2 linked regions of the Pelagicoccus sp. SDUM812003 genome follow. The protein of the gene in region 1 interacts with the protein of each later gene in a pairwise test. Links are inferred from orthologs where the notes say so. Each region holds a gene or a part of one and is shown on either strand. Other genes may lie near its edges.

Region 1 (4,348 bases):
TCCACGATCGGAACCGCTCTCGGGACCACGCACGGGTCATGACGACCACGTCCCATCAGCGTGGTCTCCTTGCCCTGGAGGTCGACCGTAGCCTGCTTCTGCAGGATGGTCGCGGTGGGCTTGAACGCCACGCGGAACACCACGTCTTCGCCGTTGGTGATGCCTCCCTGCACGCCGCCTGAGAGATTGGTTTTAGTACGAACGACGCCCTCTCGGTTTTCAAACAGATCGTTGTGTTCCGAGCCTTTGAGCAGCGTGCCTTCGAAACCGCTCCCGACTTCGAAGCCCTTGGTCGCCGGCAGCGAAAGCATGGCCTTGCCCAGGTCCGCCTCGAAGCGGTCGAAAACTGGCTCGCCCAACCCCACCGGCAGGTTGCGGATGCGGCATTCCACCACTCCACCGACCGAATCGCCTTGGGAACGAGCCTCCTTGATGCGCTCGATCATGGCCTCGGCCGTCTCGGCATGCGGACAGCGCACGATGTTGGCCTCGATGGCCTCTGCCGAAACGGCAGTCTCCCCAGGCATGGCGATATCGTGAATGCGGGAGACGTAGGCCAAGGTTTCGACCTTCGTGCCAGCCATCTGGAGGATCTTCTTGGCCACGGCGCCCGCCGCCACGCGACCGATGGTCTCGCGAGCGGAGGAGCGGCCTCCTCCCTCCGGATTGCGATGCCCGTACTTGCTCTGGTAGGTGTAGTCGGCGTGGGATGGGCGAAACTTCTCCTTCATCTCGGAGTAAGCGCCGGGACGGGCGTCCTTGTTGAAGACCAGCATGGAGATCGGGGTGCCGGTGGTCTTTCCCTCATAGACGCCTGAGAGGATCTGCACTTCGTCCATCTCCTTGCGCGGAGTGGTGATCTCGCTCTGTCCGGGGCGGCGGCGGGCCAGCTCCGGCTGGATGTCCTCCGCGCTGAGCGGTAGATTGGGCGGACAGCCGTCGATCACGACGCCGACGCCGCCACCGTGGCTCTCGCCCCAGGTGCTGATAGTGAAAAGCTTGCCGAAAACGTTGGGCATGGGCGCGACTGTAGGCAGCGCCTCGTCCGAATCAAGTCGCGAAGCTTCTCTCGGAAACGATTGCTCGGGGCCCTCAGATGCCTGGATCGAAGCCAACCACTTCGTCCTGGTCGATCTGCTGATTCATCCCGAGGGCTGGAGCGCTTTCGTGGCAGGCCCCCACCACCTTGGCCGGCACGCCAACCACGGTGCTGTGCGGCTTCACGTCGCGCAGCACCACGCTGCCCGCCCCGATCTTGGCCCCTTCCCCGATGCGAATGTTGCCCAGCACCTTGGCCCCGGCCGCGATGAGCACCCCGTTTCCCACTTTCGGGTGGCGGTCCCCGCGGTCCTTGCCGGTGCCGCCCAGAGTCACGTTGTGCAGCAGCGAGACGTTGTCCCCCACCACCGCGGTTTCCCCGATCACCACCCCGGTCGCATGGTCAATCAGGATGCCGCTGCCCACCGTGGCGGCGGGATGGATGTCCACCCCGAAGGTGCGCGAGATCAGGCTCTGCAGATACAGAGCCAGCGGCCGACGATTGTCGTACCAGAGATGGTTCGCGAAGCGATAGGCCGAGAGGGCGCTGAATCCCTTGAAGAACAAAAATGGCGAAAGGTATCCGGCCGCGGCAGGGTCGCGCTCGCGCACCGCATGCAGATCCACCCGGATCACTTCGCGGAGCCGTTCCTCGGATTCGAGGATCTCCAAAAAAAGATCCCGCAGCGTGATGCTTGGCAGGATCTCGTCCTTCAGCTTGGAAGCGAGCGTGTAGCTCAAAGCCGCTTCAAACGACCTCTGCCCAAGAATCGTCTCTTGCAAGTAGGCGACCAGCAGGCGCTCGTTGTTCGACGCCTCGTCAGCCTCCTCTCTTAGGGAACTCCAAATTGATTCGAGATGTTCAGTCATAGCGGCACGGGATTCTAAAAAGAACGAGCAGCCTAGGCCTCGGATTTCAGCCCTACAAACGAAAAACTGGCTGGACTGAGATCAAACCGACCTACAAAACGCATTGAAATTGAGGGGATCTCCGTACTCACCGGAAAGGGATTCCACGGAAACGCGCGAAACGCGCCCAAACCGGTCAGAAATGGCTCTGATCGCTCGCTTTTTCGTCGTTTTCCATTTGATAACCGGTCCCGCTCAATCAAACAAAACAGACAGATGAAACTTACTCACGTAATTATCTCCGGCGCCGCGCTCCTTTCTTGCATCGCCGAAGCTGACGTCGTCGTTACCAAAAATGGCTCCTCCATCAACGGTACGATCGAAGGAATCGATGGTGGCAAGATCACCATGGTTACGGATTTCGCCGGCGAGATCGTCATCGATCAGTCTCAGGTCGAGTCCATCAGCACCGACGAACCCGTCTACATGACGCTGGAAAACGGCACCACCGTGCTCGGTCCGGTTTCCGGCGCAGCCGGCGACCTCACCGTCGCTTCGGATACCGGAACCGTCTCCACCAACGTGGCAAGCGTCACCGAAAGCTGGCTGCCGGGCGCCGACAGTCCCACCCAGGTTCGCCAGCAGAAGGCCTTGGCGGACTTGGACCGCAAATGGGCCTACGAAGCCGCATTCGACCTGACCGGCAAATCGGGCAACAAGACCAGCACCGGTCTGGCCACCGCATTGCTCGCCACCCTGGAAGGCAAGCACGACAAGCTCGAGCTCTCCGGCTCGATCCTCTACACCGAGACCGACGACGAAAAGAGCGCCGACCAAGCCTTCGGCGGGATCGACTACTCCAACAAGTTCCGCCCACATGTGAACTGGTACGTGCGCACCGCGTTCGGCTACGACGCCATCAAGGACATCGAACAGTACTTCAACGTGTCAGGCGGTTTCGGATACACTTTCTTCGACACCGAAACTCGCTACCTCAACACCCGAGCAGGTATCGGTTATCTCTACGAGTCCTATGACGACATCGTGATCAGCGAGGATCCTCTGGTCACGGAACTCCGTCCCGCCGACAGTTCGGCCAGCTTGGACTTCGGACTACGTCACAAGGAAATCTTCAAATGGGGCGTGCTCAACAATCGACTCGTCTACACCCCGACGCTCGACGACTTCGGAAACTTCCGCCTGGTGCAGGACAGCAATATCGAGCTGCCGCTCAAAAGTCAGGATTGGAGCGTGCGCATCGGCTTGATGAATCGCTACGACAGCGAAGCCGATGAAAGCGACAAGGAAGAACTGGATACGACCTACTACGTTCGCATGGTTCTGAAATGGCTCTAGCTCGACTCTGAAGCTTATTCCACTTCCTCAAGCCGCGGCCTCTTCCGGTCGCGGCTTCTTCGTGTCTAGATCCGCAGGCGCCACGCCCCGCTGTCAAGCCCCAGAAACGTTGCGAGCGACTCCACCTCCTGCTCGGCCATCTTGCGAAACGCCTTTTCCTTAGGGGCTTGGGAGCTGTATCCAAATTCTACAGTCAGGGCCTCGTCCAAAACCTTCGCGTTCGCCCAGCCAATCATGCGATCGCCCCAGCAAAGGGGCATGGCATAGTACCCGAGCTTGCGTTTCGCCGCCGGCACATAAGCTTCGAATCGATAGCTCCAGCCCCAAAGGTGTTCGAAGCGCTGCCGATCTCGCACCACCGGATCGAAGGGAGCGAGGATGCGCAGCGTTTTTTCCACGCTCCCCTCCGGCCAATTCTCCGGTATCCAAAGGTACACGACATCGTCAACCGAGACTCGGGAACAACGCCCGCCCGCGACCAAAGCCTCCACCAAAGCCAGCCGATCTCGTCTCACAGGTACAAGCCCGTTGTGGGCGGACAGTTCGGAGAGCAGAAACGACTCTCGAACTGGTCCGAAAATCCGCAAAGCGGTCATCAAGAGTTCGCCGAAGCGATCCGCCTTTGATCGCTCAGGCGCGCCTGCCGAGATTGCCTGCTCGTAGACCCGTATTCCCTTTTCCCTTCGGCAAACCCTCAGCAGGCCTTCGTCGTGAAGTCTTTCCAAGATGCGCTTGGATGCCAGCGACTTGCCGCCCCAAGCGTTGACGACCGAACGCTTGCCGAAGCTCGTATCCAAATCTCTGGGATGCGTCGGTCCGCGCTGAACGATGCAATCCAGCACCGCTCGCTCCTCCGCCGCGAGCGGGCGACTGGAGACCGGGAGCATCGATCGCCACAGATCCGGACGCATGAAGCCGTAGGCGAACAGGTAGCCTTCCTCCAACGCCAGGCTCGCATACTCGGCCTCAAGCTGGCCCGCGAGGTATCCGCGAACGCGTTGCCGCAAAATGAGATCCTGGGCCCGCGCCGGCGAGCGGATGGGATCCGCCTGCACGAAACGCAGCCCTTGCATCGCGCTTTCGAGCGTTTCGAACCGAGGAAACC
Region 2 (4,170 bases), on another replicon or contig:
TTTTCAGGTAAAGAGCAGCCAGCAGCTCGTGCAGTCGGGCCCGCATCTCGGTGCGAGGCACGATCTGATCGATGAGTCCACGCTGAAACAGGAATTCCGCGGACTGGAAGCCTTCCGGCAGCTCCGCGTTGGTGGTCTCCTTGATCACCCGAGCCCCTGCGAAACAGATGCGAGCGCCCGGCTCGGCCAAGATGACGTCGCCCAACGTAGCGAAACTCGCCGTCACTCCACCCGCGGTCGGATCGGTGAGGATCGATATGAATGGCAGCCGGGCCGCCGAAAGCCGACTGAGCGCCGCGCTGGTCTTGGCCATCTGCATCAGACTGAGGATGCCCTCCTGCATGCGAGCGCCGCCAGAGGCGGAAATCACAATGCACGGGATCTTGTTTTTGATGGCCCGCTCGATGGCTCGCGTGATCTTCTCCCCGGCGACCGAACCCAGAGAACCGCCGCTGAACTGGAAATCGAACACCGCGATGGAAACCGGGATCCCCTGGATCTTGCCCAGACCGCTGATGAGCGACTCCTTTTCGCCGGTCTTCTTCTGATACTGAGCCACGCGCTCCGGATAGGGCTTGGAATCCACGAACTCCAGAGCATCGCCCGGCATGAGATCGCGGTCCTCCTCCTTGAAGCTATTCTCGTCAAGCAGACTCTGGATGCGCTTGCGGGCAGTGATGGGAAAATGGTAGCCGCTCTTGGGCACCACGTTCTGGTTCTGCTCCAGTTCCTTGTTGTAGATGATCTCGCCGGAAACCGGGCACTTCTTCCACATCCCCTGCGGAATGTCCTTCTTTTTGACGATTACGGTCGAGTACTTCGGTTTTTGAAAGAGTGCCATTGTCAGAGCCTTCTAGTTGAAAAATCGCTTGGGATCAGGTCTAGCCATGCCCGATAGTCAAGACATCTATGCGACCGGCCCCCGCCTGCTCCAGCGCGTGAGCGCAGGCATTGAGCGTCGAGCCTGTCGTAAAAACGTCATCGACGATAACATAGCGTCGGCCGGGCTGTATGGCACGGTTTCGGCGCAATGAAAAGGCATTTTTCAGGTTGCGCACCCGCTCGCGCCGGTTGAACCGCGTCTGCGAAACGGTATCCACGCGCCGCTCCAAGACGTCCCCCATCTCGCTGTCCGGAAACACCTTCGCCAGCTCGCGAACGATCAACTCGCTCTGGTTGTAGCCCCGCTCCCTCATTTTACGAGCGTGCAACGGCACCGGCAGCAGAATCGCGTCGCCGACGAACTCCCGCAATCCTGGCCCCAGGCGGGCCATGGCAGCGATGTCGCGCAAGGCCCAGAATCCCCGCTCATACTTCAACTCGTGAATCAGATGCCGCACCGGGCCGCGAAACAGCGACACCGACCAGCCTTGCCCAAAGACCGGGCTCAGGTGCTCGCAATGCATGCAGCCCGCCTTCGACTCCGTCTCGCCGAAAAACGGAAATCCGCAGGTCAGGCACTTCGGCTCCCGCACCAACTGGACGCGATCGCAGCACGCGACGCAGACGCTGGCAAAGTCGCTCCGCGCCTCCACCAATCCGCCGCATTCCACGCACTGGGACGGAAAGGCGGCCGCGGTGAAGGCTTCGAAACAACGGCTGAACAAACGAGGCAACATAAGGGTAACCTCTTAAACCTAAGCCCACTCGCCCCAGGCGCCACCCCAAAAAGGCGATCGCCTCCAGAGCAACTGTTATTTGCAACGTCGCAATCAACAGTTGCGGCCGTCGGCGCTCGGAGACGCCCCGGCGCGCCCGTGGGTCGATACAAATGAAAAGGGGCCTCCCCGGCGAAGGGAGGCCCGCTAAAAAACGGTCGATCAGCTGGAGATCGCTCGGCCCGAACGCTAAGCGGTTGCTCCGGTCGTTTCGGCTCGGGCCTTTTCGCCCAATGGAGTGCTGATGTAGCGCTCGCCGCAGCTGCAGGCCACCGTGACGATGGTCTTGCCAGCCATTTCCGGACGCTTGGCCAGCTGCAAGGCCGCCCATACGTTGGCTCCGGAGGAGATGCCGCCACAGATGCCTTCCTTGAGGGCGAGGTCCTGAGCGGTTTGGAACGCGTCTTCGTTGGTCACGGTGATGACGTCGTCGATGATATCCTTGTTGCAGTTCTTGGGGATGAAACCGGCCCCGATGCCTTGGATCTTGTGCGGACCTGGCTGACCACCAGAAATCACCGGGCTGTTAGTCGGCTCGACTGCGACGGTGAACAATTCCTTGCGGCTCTTGATGACCTCGGAGACCCCAGTGATGGTGCCACCTGTGCCCACGCCAGCCACGAAGGCGTCGATCTTGCCTTCAGTCGCTTCCCAGATCTCCTCCGCGGTGGTCTGGCGATGCACCTCCGGATTGGCCGGATTCTCGAACTGCTGCGGCATGAACGCCTTCTCGCCATACTCTTCGAGCAGCTCCTGGGCGCGAGCGATGGCGCCCGGCATACCCTTAGGGCCCGGGGTGAGCACCAGTTCGGCTCCCAACATGCGAAGCAGCACCCGACGCTCCATGGACATGGTTTCCGGCATGGTCAGCACCAAGCGATAGCCCTTGGCGGCAGCCACGAAAGCCAGCGCGATGCCCGTGTTTCCGGAAGTCGGCTCCACGATGATGCTGTCCGGACCGAGCTTTCCTTCCTTCTCGGCGGCCTCGATCATGGCGCGACCGATACGATCCTTCACGCTGGAGAGCGGGTTGAAGAACTCGCACTTCACGTAAACGTCAGCAGCCAAACCCTCTGTGAGACGGTTCAGCTTGATGAGCGGGGTGTTGCCGATCGCGGCGATTATGTTAGGGAATGCTTTTGCCATAGTGAGCGTATATTTGGGTTTCTTACTCTACTTAGTCAAGATTAGTTGAAGACGGGATTAAACGCTAAGCGATCCGCCTCGCAGGGTCGACTACGGAATGCGTTAATCTAATAGACGACTGGCCTGGGAAAACGGAGGCAGCGATTCCTCAGGCCAGGGAAAACGCTAGGGCGTCGTCGAGCTTGGGCAGCTGGAAAGGGTACTTGCTGTTTTCCAAGGCGCGCGGATAGATCTGCAAATCGCTCAGCAGAAGCTCATCGGCCATTTGGCCAAGGGCGCCGCGCAGGGCGAACTGCGGTGCGGGCAGGATCGCGGGTCGCCTGAGACGCGCCCCGAGCTTGCGAGCGAACGCCCCTTGGCTCAGCGTTTCCGGGGCGGTCAGGTTGACCGGGCCATGGAGTTTCGGCTGCAACAAAGTCCACGTCACGCCTTTCACCCAATCTTCCAATGCGATCCAAGGGAACCCTTGCTGGCCATCGCCCAGCGGCCCGCCAAGTCCGAGTCGAAAGGCTGGCAACATCTGAGCGAGGGCTCCACCGCGGGGATCGAGCACCACTCCGGTGCGCAGCAAGGCGACCCGACAGCCCAAGCTTTCGGCCCGGTAGGCGGCAGCTTCCCACGCGTCGCAGAGGTCGGCCAAGAAACCGGCACCCCGTTTCGCAGACTCATCCACCAGGCCATCGCTTTTCTGGCCGTAGAAACCGACGGCCGACCCGCCGAGGAAGCGATTGGGCGGACTTTCCAAGCGGGTGAGCGCAGTGATCAGAAACTGGGTGGCGTCCACGCGGCTCTTCCAAAGCCCCTGCTTTCGCTCCTCCGACCAACGTCCCGAAAAAAGCGACTGCCCCATCAAGGAAATCACCGCGTCGAAGCCTTCCAGCCGCGCCAGCTCGATCTCCCCTTTCGCCGGATCCCAACGGATATCGCCCGGCTTTTTCGGATGGCGCGTCAGCGTCTGCACCCGATGGCCTTGCGTGCCGAGGAAGGCGATCAGCTGCTGCCCGAGAAAGCCGCTGCCGCCGGCGACCAGCACGCGAAGCGACCCGGTGGCCGGCGCGGCTTTGCGAAAGGCGACATCGGAAGCGATCAGCTGATGGCGGTATTCGAACATCCGCTCCAGCTTTTCGCGAACCATCGAACCAGCGACGCCACGGCCCAAGCCTCCAAGCGGCAGTTCGTATTCAATCTCGTCCGACATGCGACAACGGGTATCGTTGATCCATTCGAATCGGTGCCGGTGGTTCCAGGAACGAAACGGACCTTGAACCTGCGTATCGACAAAATGGCTACCGTTTTCGCATTCGACGTGCTCCCCTTTCCAAGACCGCCTGCCAAAAGGCGTCTTTAAGGAGATCTCGATACGCTT

Evidence for each region. Proteins that work in one complex are often made in the same cells at the same time.
Region 2: the proteins of cysE (region 1) and cysK interact in binary tests that used the Escherichia coli proteins (3 or more experiments, as listed by UniProt). The link is inferred for Pelagicoccus sp. SDUM812003 from one-to-one orthologs.

Annotation. Positions count from the first base shown.
Region 1 is NZ_JARXHY010000006.1:166,778-171,125, reverse strand. Bases 1-2,998 are described here. They hold cysE (serine O-acetyltransferase), read right to left. Parts: upstream 1,909-2,998; coding sequence 1,093-1,908; downstream 1-1,092. Other genes in these bases: QEH54_RS10495 (DUF481 domain-containing protein), read left to right, coding at 2,164-2,998; aroC (chorismate synthase), read right to left, coding at 1-1,019. Outside these bases: more of QEH54_RS10495, read left to right, coding at 2,999-3,243; QEH54_RS10490 (crosslink repair DNA glycosylase YcaQ family protein), read right to left, coding at 3,309-4,316.
Region 2 is NZ_JARXHY010000007.1:168,558-172,727, reverse strand. Bases 827-3,646 are described here. They hold cysK (cysteine synthase A), read right to left. Parts: upstream 2,805-3,646; coding sequence 1,848-2,804; downstream 827-1,847. Other genes in these bases: QEH54_RS11625 (TIGR01777 family oxidoreductase), read right to left, coding at 2,953-3,646; QEH54_RS11635 (ComF family protein), read right to left, coding at 882-1,619; accD (acetyl-CoA carboxylase, carboxyltransferase subunit beta), read right to left, coding at 827-841. Outside these bases: more of accD, read right to left, coding at 1-826; more of QEH54_RS11625, read right to left, coding at 3,647-4,170.